Regions from separate parts of the Alkalinema pantanalense CENA528 genome, predicted to be linked through region 1. Evidence: riboswitches for the same ligand, from Rfam matches in the RefSeq annotation. Region 1 holds a riboswitch; each other region holds the start of a gene.

Region 1 (5,311 bases):
TCAATCCTGAAATGCCACCCCCGACAATCACAACATCGTAGGAGATTGAATCCGTAGCGATATTCATGAGTGCATCAGCGTTTGGTCAACTGAGTTAGACACTGAGTTAGACAGTTCGCGGGTTGCCACGTTTGCACGAATGGCTCGAAACATTCCAAAGCGGCAAAGTCCTGCACCAAAGGCGAGTCGCATGAGCAGAAAAGTCGGCACTTCCCGCAGCGACTTCATCAATCCCACCAGTCCAAATCGAATTATTCCTTGCGGTCGAACCACACCTTGCCAGATGGAATCAAGCCAAGCTGGCAACGTTTCCTGAGTCCAATCTGTGGTGATGACTTCTCCTTCAACGAGTCCGGTTGCTGCCAACAGTTCAGAAAAGCCTTCGATGCTGGCAAAGGCAGGATGTGACCACTGATCCAGCAATTGGCGCATCACAGGGCGCTCCCAAGCATTCAGGGGATGTTGGCGATCGTCGCGTTGATTCCAGTCTGCTACGACTAGAATGCCGCCTGGTTTCAAAACTCGCAGCAGTTCTCTCGCAAACAGTGCTTTATCTACCATATGGGGACCTGCCTCGATCGACCAAACCACATCAAAACTCGCATCCGGGAAAGACAAAGCCAGCGCATCATCCACTTGAAACTTCGCCTTCACGCCCTCTGGAGTCAGTTCTTGAGCGCGTCTGACCTGCTCAGGACTAATCGTGATGCCAGTGACATCAAATCCATAGCTTTGTGCCAAAATTCGGCTACTACCGCCAATGCCACAGCCGACATCTAAAACGGTTGTGCCTGCGGGCAGATGTTCTAGCCCACCCCAACGCACCATTTCATGCACAAAATCATATTTTGCCTGAAGAAAGTCTTTGCGCCGAGGGGGTGAGCCGTAGTGACCTAGATGAATATGCTCTCCCCAGTAGAACTCTAAGATGCCATCGTTTGTCCAGTCATCATAGGAATTGGCAACAGAATCCGCAGACTGATACGTTCGGGGAAATAGTAAGTACAATGCCAGTCCAACGACTAAGGCAAACAGCAGTAGCGCGATCGTGAGTAAGAGAAGTTTGAGCATCGTTTTTGAGCAGGTAGCCTTACAACCGTGATATCCAATGAGACACACTTTGAACCCTGTCTAGAAGGTAGCCTTTTAGCCTAGACAGGGCTTGACTGAAACGAGAACGCCTCGCAGAGAGCGGTTCTTGCTTCATCCTTTGCTTGACAAACGGGTGAACGGATGTCGGAATTTTTCCAGAATGATGCAGATAGTCTTTGAGCATAACTTCCCTCAGAAGGATTGCAGATGTTAACGCACAGGTTCGCTCTGCAACGAACAGACTGCGGGCTGAAATTCCTCCCAAGCTTTGCAGACTTGTTCATAGCATTGAACAGGGGTAATCAGTAAGTTCTTCAGATAGCAAAACGTGACTTGGTTGAAGGACTCCAGCAGAAAACCGACTTCGGTTGCCGGATCGTAGGCATCAACTGCATCCAGAATGTGAGCGTTCATAAAGTGATGGCGAAGAATCACGGTGTCCGGAGCCACTAACCAGGCATTTAGGAAAGCAGCCAGACGAGAACGCCGCACGAAGTAGGTTTTGAATGATTCTCCAGCAATCTCGATCGCTGGAGAATTGGTGCTACAGATAACAGCTCCTCGACCGCCACTCAAGTATCCCGACCAAGCGTTATAGCCAATGGCGAGTAAATTGGTTGCAATAAACTCTTGCTGCCAGTCTGACTGATTCATAGAGATCTCCTGTATGAGGGTACACTCGGCTGAAACTCTGCCCATCGTCGCTGCACCTGTGAGTAGCACTGCGGGGGTGAAATGGCTAGATTTTGCAGCAGGTTGATCTCTACTGCTTGGTTGCCGTGGAGCAGCAAGACAATCTCCTGAGCCGGATCATAAGTTGAGAGGGCATCGTTCACTACATCAATAATTTCCGGCTCTAGTTCAAGACTTCGCAAATACTTTGGAACCCGCGATCGCGCCACAAAAATCGGATCAAATACAGCCACCTCTACATCCCAGTCAAATGCAGGTGAAATCGAATTCATCCCATCACACACTAACAATCCTCCTCCGTGCTGAAGATAGCCAGACCATGCCTGATATCCAAGCATCAGACTGTTATGTTCGATAAATCGGGCTTGCCAGGGCGTGCAGTTTCCCTGCCACAGATCATTGTGCATTGGCGTTCTCCCGGATTGCCTTTGTCGCCTGCACCATGTTCTTGAGGGCTGGAATCACCTCTTCCCATCGTCGTGTTTTCAAGCCACAATCTGGATTGACCCAAATCTGACGCACAGGTAAGTTTTTGATTCCAGCTTCGAGTTGCTGGACTAGCTGCTCCGTGGTTGGAACAACCGGACTGTGAATGTCATACACGCCATTCCCGATCTGATGCGAATAGCCTGCTTCTGTGACTTCTTGCAGCGTTCGGTTATTGCTGCGACTGTTCTCGATCGACAACACATCGGCATCCAACCGCTCAATATGCTGAATGATGTCACCGAATTCGGAGTCGCACATATGCGAACGAACACTCCAATTCAGCACATGGTCATAAAGGGTAGTGTCAGCAATGCCGATGCGATCAATCCCAGCTTCGAGTTGGATTTTCCAGTTCGCAAATTCAACCTCTCGAACCTTTTGCAGCAAGCTTTCGGCATCAGATTTACCGCTCCAAAAGGCTTCTAACGCCGTTTTAACCTCACGATTTTTACCTATGCGGGGATACCCCAGCGTTGCAGTTTGAATAGTCATAGCTGTAGCGTTCCAAATTCTGTAAAAAACATGTAAAAGTGACTGTCTCCCGGTAGGGAAGCAGACCATAGCCAGACGTAGCGAGGACATTAGCTGCAACTGCCAGATGCAATATCAGCCACCTTTGCTCAGGTAGCCTTGCTAAATGTCAATCGCACGTTCAACTCAAATCGTTAGCTCAGAACGCTACAACCTTAAAATTCCAACAAAATGTCGATCGCGCAGCATCTCGTAGAGAATTGCAAAAGCTTGAAATTTTTATCATCCGTACCTCGCAGATGTTTATGTAACGGGTTTATGACTCGGCGGGCATTCTGACTCAGAGAGTTGCGCCTCTCCTTACAGCTGCGGGACAGCGGCAGATTCACACTGCACTTTCCCCCTTGCGTTTGATGGCTGCTCCCCATCAAAACCGACTTGACCCTAACAATAACACAGTTGACGCGCAGCGCAGCAGCTTTACCCTGCATTTCTTCATAGGCAAATTACTGAACCACTTCAAGATATAGCGCCTTTCTCAAATTACTTACGCTATCCGTAGAATAAAGATGATCCGATTTGATTTGTTTGTTTTATACTGAGTCGAACATCAAGCATCATCTTTGCGCGGGGGAACTCGACGAGCTGGAGACATTTGTAGGGACAAAAAACAAAATTTGGCGCTGGACTGCCGTTGACCGCTTCAGAAAAGGGATTTTAGGGTGGGTGCTGGGCGACCATAGCGCTGAGACCTTTAAGCCGTTGTGGATGATTGTTGCGACTTGGGAGTGCTTTTTCTATGTTACGGATGGATGGTCAGTCTATCCTGGCTTTATTCCAGACGGTGATCAGATTGTCAGCAAGACCTATATGACGCGAGTTGAGGACGAAAATACTCGTTTAAAGCACTATCTAGCTCGCTTACATCACAAGACGTTGTGCTATTCCAAAGCCGTAGATATGCTGAGATGACTCGATTCGTAGGGCTATGCCCCGCCGCAGGCGTATGCTACTGCACTACCTCAAGTTTGGCGATGTTCCTGTTCCTTAGTAAATCATATCCCTATTCAGCAACCCAAGCCGATTTTACAAGCGAATGCCATCGGCTTGGGTTGGCGATCAAGCTAGAGCAATGGCCAGTTGCCGATGGATTCGAGTTCTAAGCTTTCAGGACTAAATTGGTGAGCATGGTATTCATCTTGTTAACTGATTCAACATACTCGTTTTGCGGAATCGATTCTGCCACAATGCCTGCTCCTGCATTAAAGTGAATCCGATCTCCATACTGGTACACCGATCGAATGGCGATCGCAAAATCAGCCAGACCTTGGCTATTGACCCAACCAATGCCCCCTGCGTAAATTCCGCGTGGTTCCGTTTCCAAGCGATCGATCCATTCCAACGCACTTTGCTTATCAATACCAGACACCGTAATCCCAGGAAACAGCACCTTTAGCGCATCCCAGAGGGTTTTGTCATCACGCAATTGTCCACCCACCCGCGAAGACAAATGCTGCACACAGCGATATTGCTTGACTTGCATGAAGTCAAACACCCGCACCGTATCCAGATCACAAAACTGCGAAATTTCGTCCTGGGCTAACCAAATGGACAATGCATGTTCCTTAACTTCCTTAGCATCGGTGAACAGTTCCTGGTAAAGTTGTTCATCTTCCGCTAAATCAGTTGCACGGGGACGAGTTCCCGCCAAGGGATTGGTAATGACAAAGTGATTACGATCGACCGTCATCAAGATTTCTGGACTGAACCCTACCGCACTCACGTCCTCCAAGCGGAAGCAGTAGGAACGGGCAGAATTATTACTATCACAGCCTAGGCAATAGGTTCCCAGGACATCCATTTCCCCGGCCAGCGTCACCGATCGCGACAGAATCGCCTTATGTAAATGCCCTGCTTGAATCGCTTCAATCAGGCGGCTGACTTGGGTTTGGTATTGGGTTTGATCACTAAAATCGACCGTGGGGGGAGTGGCCGTGTACTGGCGCAGTGGCGTGTCGATCGAGAGGGCTTCTAGAATTTTTGTGAGCGACTTCACACTGCGGATATGCACGCCCTTAGGCGTCAAATGCAATTCCGTTTCTGGAATGAGTAGATGGAGCAACGGTTGCTGAATCGCCTTCTGGTAGGGCGAGTAGAACCGAGCCATGTCAAAGCCCACGTAACCATAGGCAGTCCAATCTTCTACGGGCAACGTTGCCAGAATCGCTTCAACCTGTTTGAGCGGATCAGCCGCGATCGACTGAGTTTGCCGCTCTCCCATCGTGTTAACCGTCACAGAGTCTGTTCCCACAGCAATGCTACAGAGAGCATTTCCCGCAATACGCACCTCCCGATCGCTATGATAGAGAACATAATCGGAGAACAGACCGATCTCTAATAGATGTTGCAGTAGGGATTGTGCATCTTTTTGAACTGGAACAAATAACTCATGGTAGACGATCGTAGGACGTGCGACTTGTAGCATGATGAAATACCTAGATAAAGAAAGCTAAACATGTTTGGTAGACAGTGGCAATGCATCTGTGAGCAATGCATCGGCGATCAA
Region 2 (5,311 bases), on a different contig from region 1:
ACGCTCTTGATATCGTACCGTTTTCCGCTTAGTTGCAAAGCATGGCGCAATGGGCGGCCCTGGAACCAGATAATTCCTTTGCACGGTAAATATCAGTGGAATGAGTGAAGGTAAAGGATTCAGCATCCACAACTGTCAGCAATGAAGCTAGCCGCGTGACATCCCACAACTCTGTACTGACAAAGCTCAACATGATCGGCAAGGGGTCAGCAATGCCAGTCGTTTCAACCAAAATATAATCAACTGAGTCATGGCGATCAACCATGTCATACACAGTATCAACCAAACTTTGATTGATGGTGCAACCAATACAGTCATTGCTCAGTTGCAGCATATTTCTATCCACGGAAACTAACAGTTGTGAATCAATATGAATGTCTCCAAACTCATTCACCATCACGGAAATTTTTAACCCGTGACAATCGTTTAGAATATGATTGAGTAGCATGGTTTCGCCGATGTCTAACAAGCCTATGACGATGGTAACGGGCATGACACGCTCAGGGATATTCACTGATTCTGGACAAACCTGCATGACCGGATTAGACATAATGACTCCTTAAGTTGGCAAGTAAGTCGTAACCAGATGATAAACTAGCGCTTTCTGTTGCACGATTTGAAAAATATTGTAAAAACCATTGACACGAGACGGAGTCAGGCTGACATCCGAACCGGTTGGCTGAATAAAATTAGGTTTTAACTGGATAATTTCTGCGGGGGCCAATCCGTTCAATCCTTCAACCAACAGCCCCAATAATCCCTTGGTTAGGTGAGAGTCGGAGTCGCCCTGAAAGATCATCTTGCCCTGCTCCAAACTGGCAGTCACATACACTTGAGATACACAACCAGGTACCCGATGGGCTGCCACCTTTTGCTCATCAGAAAATGGAGGCAGGCGCTTAGCAAAGCAAAGCAAGTACTTATAGCGCCGCTTCGGTTCCGAAATCTGTTGGAACCGCTGGACAATGCGCTCAAGGGAGGCAAGCAAGGGTTGGGGAACAAGCGACATACTGTTCTAGCAGTAAGTTGTCTATACAATGATAATCATTCTCATTGTATAGGAAGTGGGTGAAAAACTGAAGCAATTCTTCGCAAGCGATACCAACCCTGTGGTTGATCTACTTCCTATGTGGTACTGAGGCACACTGCCATGAGCAGTTCGCTGGTTTAGCTAAACCTAAAATTCAGAATGTGTCATCACAACCTTATTGTGTTACTATTTTTGGGAATTCATTCGGTTCTGGTGGGGAGCAGCCATCAGACGTAAGGGGGAAAGTGCAGTGCGAATCTGCCGCTGTCCCGCAGCTGTAAGGAGAAGTGCAATTCTCTGAGTCAGAATGCCCGCCGATTCGTAAACCCGTTACATAAACATCTGCGAGGTACGGATGATGAAAACTTCAAGTTTTTGCGATTCTCTACGAGACGCTGCGCGATCGGCTTTTTGTTGGAATTTTAAGATTGCAGCGTTCTGAGCTAACGATTTGAGTTGAACGCGCGATTAACGTTTAGCGAGGCTACCTGAGCAAAGGTGGCTGATGTTGCATCTAGAAGTTGAGGGACAATTCCTGTTCAATCAACTCCAGGGTGGGTTGGAAACCAGTAGCGAAGCGTGCATCCGTCTTCAACCTGTTCGCTGTATGGGAGCGTGCGATCGCGCCTGTGTGACAGCATTCATAGCTCCCAACAAGCTCACCTTTATTCTGAGCCAACTCTCCCCCTCCAATTCAGTCCCAGATCTGCTGGAATTTAGCCGTCAATATATCACTGCTTCAGATGGCAAAGTTCCCTACAAAGACCGCCCTGCGACCGTCAAACAGAACATTCATGCAGTTCTGCCGCCATTGCCGAACCAACCTTAAAATCACTTAGGAGTCAACCATGCACAAAATTCCTGTAACCGTCGTTACAGGCTTTTTAGGAGCCGGAAAAACCACACTCGTGCGTCATTTATTGCAGAACAATCAGGGTCGTCGCATTGCCGTGTTGGTGAATGAGTTTGGTGAAGTCGGCATTGATGGCGAGTTGTTGCGATCGTGTCGCGTTTGTGATGACGATGAAGACCCAAGTAACAATATTTTGGAACTAGCAAATGGCTGTTTGTGTTGTACGGTGCAGGAGGAATTTTTGCCGACGATGCAGGAGTTGTTGAAACGACGCGATCGCCTCGACTGCATCCTGATCGAAACCTCTGGTTTAGCCCTGCCCAAGCCTTTAGTACAAGCCTTTCGCTGGCCCGAAATTCGCACCGGAGCAACCGTTGATGGCGTTGTGACTGTTGTAGATTGTGAAGCCCTTGCGAATGGTCAATTTGTAGGTGATTTGAATGCCCTGGAAGCCCAACGGCAAGCCGATGATAGCCTAGAGCATGAAACTCCGATTGAAGAACTGTTTGAAGATCAGTTGGCGTGTGCCGATATGGTGTTATTAGCCAAAGTCGATCGCGTTGATTTAGCAACTCAACATCGCATTCAGCAGTGGTTACAAAAAGAACTTCCAACCGGAGTGAAAATTGTGCCCTGCAAACAAGGAGAAATTAGTCCTGATCTTCTACTGGGATTTAATGCCGCTGTTGAAGACAATCTCGACTCTCGCCCTAGCCATCATGATACGGAAGAAGATCATGAACACGATGAAGACATTACTTCAATTCATGTCGTTTTAGACCAAACATTTGACCCAGCAGAGTTGGTTAGCCGCTTGCAATCTCTGGTACAGCAGTATGAGATTTATCGGATTAAGGGCTTTGTAGCCGTGCCCAATAAAGCCATGCGGTTAGTCGTTCAAGGTGTTGGCAATCGATTTGATACCTTTTACGATCGCCCCTGGCAACCCGATGAACCGCGTCAAACTCGATTGGTCTTCATTGGGCGATCGCTCCAGCCAAACCAGATTTCTACAGCCCTCCTAGCTACTTACGCCTGAGTTGGTTTAAGCAGTCCTGTGAGTCATCAGGTCTGGCTTGAATGAGTCACCCCCAGAGATTAAAACTTTACATTCAAAATGAGAATGATTATTATTCTCATTTTATAATGACCCCTATTGTGTGAGGAGTATGAAGATGAGTCATTGGTCTCCTGTTGTCGCCTTGAGATGGGTGGTGGGAGGATTAGCGCTATTGCCACTTCCTGGACAGGCGATGCCTAGTGCGTCAATGGTACTGAAACCTGGAGAAACAGTGATCACAGCACAAGAGCCGTCCAGTCCAGTCCCTAGCCCCGCTCCAACCCTGTCAGTCCAAGCGGATGAACTCGATGAGAGTGAGGAAGAAGTAATCATCATCGAGCGGATTCTCCGGCAACCTGTGTCTACGCCAGGACGGGGAGAGGCGACGTTACGAGATTCTACCCGTCCGACCTATGTGATTAATCGGGAGGAGATGGAACAGCGGGGAGCCAGAACCGTGCGGGAAGCCCTACGGTTTTTGCCGGGAATTTTGGGCGATGGCACAGCCGGCAGTCAGGTCAACTCCCTCAGCGGACAGTTTATCCGAGGGTCTAACACCGGACAGGTGCTCATTCTGCTGGATGGTCGTCCGGTGAATAATCTAGGTGGAGGTGGATTTGATTTATCTGAATTCACCACCGATGGGATTGAGCGGATCGAGGTGTTGCCGGGGGGTGGCTCAACTTTATATGGGTCAGATGCGATCGGTGGAATCATCAACATTATCACCCGTCGGGCAGGGCAGAAGCCATTCAACGCTCGTGTCAGCAGTAGTCTTGGTAGCTATGGCTATAATGATCAAACCTTGCAAATTGATGGCACGGTTGATCCAGTGCGCTATTTCCTCAGCTATAACCGCATTCAGGCTGAGTATAACTTCCCCTTTTCGATTCCCGAAGCGGGGTTTCGAGGCACGCAGAAGAATGGTGATACCCTCTACAACAATTTGAATGCACGGCTGGAATTTAAGTTGAGCGATCGCGCCACTCTGAGCTTCAACACATTCTATCTACCGAAGGAACAAGGGGTTCCTGGTGGCGTACCCGTCCCATTTCCCATCTTTGGGCAAGGCTTTTTCAACTCCCTTACGGATAACAATCGCAAGTATACCGATCAGGTCTTGAGTGATGTCACGTTGCAAGCACAGTTGGGAGCAGGCACTGATTCTTTACTCACTGCCAGACTGTATTTAGACTTTCTCAATACTCGCTTTGATAATCGCACTGCGTTTGCGGATACGCTCTCTGTGGTAGGTGGCGTTCCGGTTCTAAGGCGCACCCCCCAAACGCAACAACGGTTTCAAACGCAACAGCGATCGCTGGGTGTACAAGTGCAACACAATTGGAAACTGGCTCCCAACCAGACGCTAATTTACGGGTTTGATTACCGCAGCACGGATGTCGAAAACCTGACGCAAAACCTGATTACGGATGTGGTGCGAGTTAACTACGACGATCGTATTAGTCAGGGAGCGGTGTTTGCCCAATATGCGATCGATATTCTGCCTCAATTTACCGTCACGGCAGGATTACGACAGGATTTTAGTACCCTGACCAACGGGTCTGCCCTCTCGCCTGCTGTGGGAGCCAAGCTGTTGTTAGGCGACTCCACTACCCTGCGCGCCAACTACATTCGCAACTTCCGCACCCCCACCCTGGCAAATTTATTTAATGCCAATCCCACCAACATCGGCAACCCAGACCTCAAGCCGGAACGGGGCAATAGCTTCGATATTGGCATTGATCAAAAAATTGGAGATTTTGCTCTGCTGCGGTTGACTTATTACAATAACACCATCTCAGACTTAATCGCTTTTCAACGCATCAATCCACCTGTTAACGGTATTTCGGGGACATTTCAAAACTTGGGTAAAGTCCGTTCTCAAGGGCTAGAGGCAGCATTAAACGTGCAAATTGTGCCAAATGTTTATGCGCTGGTGGGCTATACTCTCAATGATCCGCAAATCCTCGAAAGCGTCAATCCGAATGAGGAGGGGCGGGAATTACGCTTTGCCGGAGCGGATAAATTAAACCTGGGATTATGGTACGAAAATCGCTTTGGTTGGTACGCTGGATTACTCATGAACTCTTTGGGCAGTTACCCAACGGATAACCTGAACACTGAGTTTCTTCCCGGATACACGACCTTTGATTTGCGGTTGCGTGTACCTGTGACTTCTCAACTCACCGCTAACTTTGGGATTGAAAATATTTTCAATCAGCGTTATCAAGTATTCGCAGGATTTCCAGATGCAGGACGAATTTTTCAAGGAGGGATTCGATATGAATTTTAAGGAGCACTCACGATGACTACATTTAATCGTCAAGTTACACCTCTACAGCGCACGACTGAAGAACCCTTACCTAAT
Region 3 (5,311 bases), on a different contig from region 1:
TCGATCGCATCCCCACTTCGATCGCCTGTACTAAGCCCGATTGACTGATAAAACCATACCAATTCCCCACTACCAGCCCCCCAAACGAATTCGTCTGGATCAGAGCGCGTTGATCCACCGGGACAATCTCCAACACCAATGCTGGAACGCTGGTCAACAGAAAGAGCAGCATCACGACCAGTACCGATCTATAGACCCTGAAAGGGGTTCGAGCATAGCCAACTGTCCATACGCTGAGCCAGATAAAAATTACTCCTTGAGTGGCAGGGTGGGCGATCAGGGCTATCCCCAGAACCACCAGCGCAAAGATCAGTTTTTGTTGGGGGGGTAAGGGTCGGAGACGATTGGTGTAGGCATAGGCATCGAGATGATGATGCATCGATTTAACTAATAATCCTTGAATTCCGGAGACTGGCTCACTTCTGGGTGTTGTTGGGATGCCTGTCGCTCATGCCTGCCTCGATACAGCCCAATTACATAGCCGATGACTCCCGCTCCCAGTCCGGCTTGCAGGGCAAACAGCAGCGATTCAATTTCACCACTGGCAGGTTCAAACAGAGGGCTGAACCAAGGCTGATAGTTAGGGTTGATCTCCTGAATCGCGGCTTCTGCTTCGCCATCGGCTCCGCCAAACTCCGCTTCGCGCACTAAAAATAGAGGGGCGATCGCCAGCACCACTACCGCCACAACCAGTAACCAGTTGTTCCAACGTTGACTTTTTGGGCTCATGCCTATGCCTCCTGCTTCATGATATTCAGGACTTGCAATTCTTCTCGGTTGTAGGTCTGCAACCAGTTCCATACCAGCACCGTCAACAACCCTTCGCTAAGAGCAAGGGGAATTTGAGTCACAGCAAAAATTGTGGCGAACTTGGTAAAGGCGGCGAAGAAGCCTCCGGTTGCCGATGGAAACGCCAGAGCCAGTTGCAGGGATGTGACAACGTAGGTAATCAGGTCTGCCAGGGTTGCTGCCAGGAAGATTGCCAGAGTTTGCCTGCCGCTGAAACGCATCACCAGTTGATAAATCCCGTAGGCAATGAAAGGACCCACAACTGCCATCGACACGGCATTGGCACCCAGCGTAGTTAAACCACCATGTGCCAGCAGTAACGCCTGAAATAACAACACCAGGCCACCCAAAACCGACATCACGGCTGGACCAAATAACACGGCTCCCAAGCCAGTCCCGGTCGGGTGAGAACAACTACCCGTCACCGAGGGAATTTTCAAGGCAGAGAGGACAAAGGTGAATGCTCCTGCCAATGCGAGTAATAGTTTGGTTTCAGGATGCTGATGGGTGATGTGAGTGAGCGATCGCAGCCCCCAGAACAGAAAGGGCAGATACACGATCCACCAGAAAACAGCCCAGCCGACCGGCAGGAACCCTTCCATAATATGCATGGCATAGGCAGGCGTGGGCGATCCAACAACTAAATAACAACTCAGCCCCGCCATCATCACAAGGCTGAACCATTGACGGTTTTTCCTGTTCATCTGTACCTCGCAGACTTCTCAATCAAAACAAGCTGTCACATTCGGCGGGCATCCTGACTTAAAGAGATGAATCTCTTATCACAGTTGCGGGACAGCGGCAGATTTACATTGCTCTTTCCCCCTTACGTCTGGTGGCTGTTCCCCACCAAAACCGAATTTTTCAACAATACCACCGATTCTCAAACAAACACCTTGACTTAAGATAATGTTTGGCTTGAAGCATCCCCACCATTCAGCAGGAGATGAGAGTCTCATCCCTCGCTATTTCACCCAAGAATAAGAACCAATCAGAAGTCCATGATTTTATCTGCTGCCAAAATCAAACTGGGTATATCCTGATTCTCTTTTGCCAACTGAGCGCCCGATCGTAAGTTGCTTGCTGTTATTCCTGCGGCTTCTGCACAAGCTGGACAGACCATCACCTTGCCCCCTGCTGCCACAAATTCATCATACAGTTGGGCTAGCGTCATCGGACTACTGCCCCACCGCAAATTCAAGGGTTGATTTTTGTCCGCAATCCGCACTCCTTCCAGAGTCAAAACCAGCATCACCTGAGCACCCCGTTTTTGCAGGTTCGTCCCTAATTTCAGTGCCATAAAGGCAGCATGCAGGTCATCAGTCCCATGATTCAGATGCAACGATGGTCTGCCCCTGTCCACTGGTTGATGATCGCGGTGATGTCATCATTCAGGCTTAGTACCCGCAGAAAAGGAAGTTGTCAAATGACGGGCCGTCAAACTTTATCCAAACTGGTGTTCAACGGTTTACAGCCAGAACATTCTAGCTTCGCAAGAGACGAGGCAACCCCATTGCCGTTAGAAAAATCACTAACTGGGTTGCCACAATACTGGGACCAGACGGCAAATTGAACGCCGCAGAAACTACCATGCCAATGACCGCACTTAACGCCCCTAACCCTGCCGATAGCACCACATAATTGGTGAATGTCCGGCTCAGCAATCGGGCGGCACAGGCAGGAATGACCACAAAGGCACTGACTAACAAAACACCGATCGCCTTAATCGAGATGCCCACCACCAGCGACAGTAAGACAATAAATGCGGTTCGGTGAAGGGATACAGAGACTCCACGGGCGATCGCCAACGGTTCATGCAGGGTCAACAACATTTGCGTTCGCAAGGTTAATCCAATAAACACCGTGCAGACGATTAATAACAAACTGCTCAAGACTAAATCCAGTTCTCGTACTGCGAGAATATCGCCAAACAGCAGGTTATTCAGTCCACCTTTGTACTGTCCAACAAAGCTGAGGACAATGACAGCGATCGCCAATGATGAAGAATAGATGATATTCAGCAGTGCATCGGTCCATAACCGGGTTCGTTCTAATAGATACGTGACTCCCAGGGCAAAGCAAACGGCAAAGGGTAACAAGACAACCGATGGATTAATGCCAATCAGTAAGCCAATGCTGATACCCAACAAAGCTGAATGTCCTAAGGCATCACTGAAGAAAGACAATTGGCGTAGGATCGTGAAGCTGCCCAGCATTCCGCCCATTAACCCGGTGAGAATGCCACCCAATAGTGCCCGTTGCATAAAGGGAAGCTGGAACAGTTCGATGATGCGGGTGAGGTCAGTAGACATAAGGGGGAGTGGGGAAGGGGGAGTGGGAAGAATAGGGGAGAGGTTTAGGATTTTGGGGTGTAGGTGATGGCTGTTGGGAGGATTCAGTCTTATCGGGATTTGGAGGTTTGGCAGCAGGGGATGGAGTTGGCGGAAAATTGCTATCGGTTGACAAAAACATTTCCGAAGGAAGAAGTTTATGGCATGGTTTCACAAATTCGGAGAGCAGCGGTTTCAGTCCCAGCCAATATTGCTGAAGGCTATGGACGAGAATATCGAAATCAATATATTCAGTTTCTTCGCATTGCTCAGGGTTCTTTAAAGGAACTGGAAACCCATCTTTTACTAGCTGTACGAGTTGAATTGATCACAGATCACAAAGCTCAACCCATTCTCACTCAATGTGAATCTACAGGTAAATTGCTCCGCGCCCTCCTCCGCGCCCTTCAAAAAACTTGACAGATTCCCTACTCCACCTTCCCCACTCCCCTTAATGCTGATGACGATAGCGAACAAATTCAGCCCCGTAGGCAGCAGAAAGATTGTCAGGGGAGAGGGCAACTTCTGGAGTTCCCTGACAGAGTAAGGTGCGGTTTAAGCAGAGAACGCGATCGCAGTTTCGGCGCACCATATCTAAGTCATGAGAAATTTGCAGGATTGCCCAACCCTGCTCCCGTTTGAGTTGGTATAACAGTTGGTAGAATTCTGATTCACCCCGCACATCTAATCCTGCTGGAGCTTCATCTAGGATCAACAAACGACGGGGACGAACCAGACAGTAGGCTAGAAGGACACGCTTAGTTTCGCCTCCCGACAGCCCACTGATTAACTGATGCTTGAGATGGGCAGCATCGACCCGTGCCAACGCTTCACGAATGGCTTGGCGGCGTTTGCGGTGGTCTTTCCAGGGCACCTGAAACCCTAATTGATCCCATCCCAATCCCACCAATTCTTCGACGGTAATGGGAATACGGCGATCGAACAGAAAGTTTTGCGGCAAATAAGCAATTTGCTGACGGATAGCAGGCGCGAGAAAACCGCGACGAGACAGAGGTTGTCCCAGGATAAAAACATCCCCTGTTTGTCGGGGCAGAATACCCAAAATCGCCTGCACCAGCGTACTTTTACCTGCGCCATTCGGACCCACGATCGCCGTATCGGTGCCTGTTTCTAACGCAAACGAGACATCCTGCACGGCTGGATACGTTTCTCGATACACCGTTAAGTGTTCGATCTCTAACACAATGTCTGACAAACCAGCCTCCTAAAACCTCACCCCAACACGTTGGGGGATAACGGCAGGTTGGGGTGTCCAGAGTGGCAGAAAAGATTGGGTTGATTGTCCTGTAAATGCCGTCACCAACGTATTGACATTCTGCCGCATGGTGGTGAGGTAATAATCCGGTTGGAGTGCCTCAGGACTACCCGTTTCGAGTGGGTCAAAGGTGCTCACCCGCACGTTCAAATCCTTTGCCAGTGATGCAAACGCATCTTGTCCACTCTGGGGTTCGGTCAGGAGTGTTTTTAGATTGGTTGTTTGCACCGTATCCATGACTCGTTTCACATCATCCGGAGAAGGATTACCTTCTGGTACATCGACTAAGAACGTTGCCTTCAAGTTATAGCTTTGGGCAAAGTAGGGCGCAAAGTCGTGAAAGGCAACAAAAGTTTTCCCGGCATAGGGTTGCAGCCGTTTTGTGGTTTCGGCATCCAAATCCCGTAACTTCTGAACGTAGGCGGCTGCATTAGCGGTATAAATTTCTTTCCCTGCTGGATCAGCCGCAATTAGTCCATCCCGAATGTTTTCGACCTGTCGAATTGCCCGCTTTGGATCCAGCCAGATATGAGGATTGTATTTTCCATGATCATGTCCATGTCCAGCTTCTGCTTTTTCATTTGCTCCATGCTCGTGATCATGGTCATGGGCTTCCCCTTCGATCGATTCTGTCGTAATGGTCTGGACACCCTGACTGGAATCAATCACCTTCAGGTTGGCATTCCCTGCATTTTTAACCAGATCCTCCAGAAACTCCTCCATCTCTAGCCCGTTCTGCACCAACACATCAGCTTTCGCCAATCTCTGAGCATCTTCTGGTTTTGCCTGATAGTCATGGGGACCGACATTGGCAGGTAACAGTTGAGTCACCTCTGCCCGATCGCCCGCCACCGCTTTTGTAAACTGAGTCATCGGCAAGAACGTTGTCACCACCTGCAACTCATCTGCTGTCGCC

What was found. Region 1 has a riboswitch for cobalamin ahead of ACN4EG_RS25115 (hypothetical protein). Riboswitches for the same ligand answer to the same signal wherever they lie in the genome.
Region 2: another riboswitch for cobalamin. It lies ahead of ACN4EG_RS25360 (DUF1636 domain-containing protein); the one in region 1 lies ahead of ACN4EG_RS25115 (hypothetical protein).
Region 3: another riboswitch for cobalamin. It lies ahead of ACN4EG_RS26880 (energy-coupling factor ABC transporter permease); the one in region 1 lies ahead of ACN4EG_RS25115 (hypothetical protein).

Annotation. Positions count from the first base shown of each region.
Region 1 covers NZ_JBLZFX010000128.1:2,676-7,986, forward strand. Annotated here, with positions in the region: gene ACN4EG_RS25095 (FAD-dependent monooxygenase) at 1-67, opposite strand, end outside; gene ACN4EG_RS25100 (methyltransferase domain-containing protein) at 64-1,071, opposite strand; gene ACN4EG_RS25105 (hypothetical protein) at 1,303-1,746, opposite strand; gene ACN4EG_RS25110 (hypothetical protein) at 1,743-2,192, opposite strand; gene ACN4EG_RS25115 (hypothetical protein) at 2,182-2,766, opposite strand; cobalamin riboswitch at 3,054-3,198, opposite strand; partial or broken gene ACN4EG_RS25120 (IS1 family transposase) at 3,376-3,796, shown strand; gene ACN4EG_RS25125 (salicylate synthase) at 3,905-5,230, opposite strand; gene ACN4EG_RS25130 (benzoate-CoA ligase family protein) at 5,255-5,311, opposite strand, start outside.
Region 2 covers NZ_JBLZFX010000131.1:6,780-12,090, reverse strand. Annotated here, with positions in the region: gene ACN4EG_RS25370 (CobW family GTP-binding protein) at 29-550, opposite strand; gene ACN4EG_RS25365 (SufE family protein) at 560-1,009, opposite strand; cobalamin riboswitch at 1,219-1,364, shown strand; gene ACN4EG_RS25360 (DUF1636 domain-containing protein) at 1,536-1,859, shown strand; gene cobW (cobalamin biosynthesis protein CobW) at 1,879-2,922, shown strand; gene ACN4EG_RS25350 (TonB-dependent receptor) at 3,059-5,236, shown strand; gene ACN4EG_RS25345 ((2Fe-2S) ferredoxin domain-containing protein) at 5,249-5,311, shown strand, end outside.
Region 3 covers NZ_JBLZFX010000169.1:231-5,541, reverse strand. Annotated here, with positions in the region: gene cbiQ (cobalt ECF transporter T component CbiQ) at 1-379, opposite strand, end outside; gene ACN4EG_RS26885 (energy-coupling factor ABC transporter substrate-binding protein) at 388-729, opposite strand; gene ACN4EG_RS26880 (energy-coupling factor ABC transporter permease) at 732-1,493, opposite strand; cobalamin riboswitch at 1,520-1,664, opposite strand; gene ACN4EG_RS26875 (DsrE family protein) at 1,781-2,152, opposite strand; gene ACN4EG_RS26870 (metal ABC transporter permease) at 2,274-3,101, opposite strand; gene ACN4EG_RS26865 (four helix bundle protein) at 3,168-3,539, shown strand; gene ACN4EG_RS26860 (metal ABC transporter ATP-binding protein) at 3,571-4,335, opposite strand; gene ACN4EG_RS26855 (metal ABC transporter substrate-binding protein) at 4,345-5,311, opposite strand, start outside.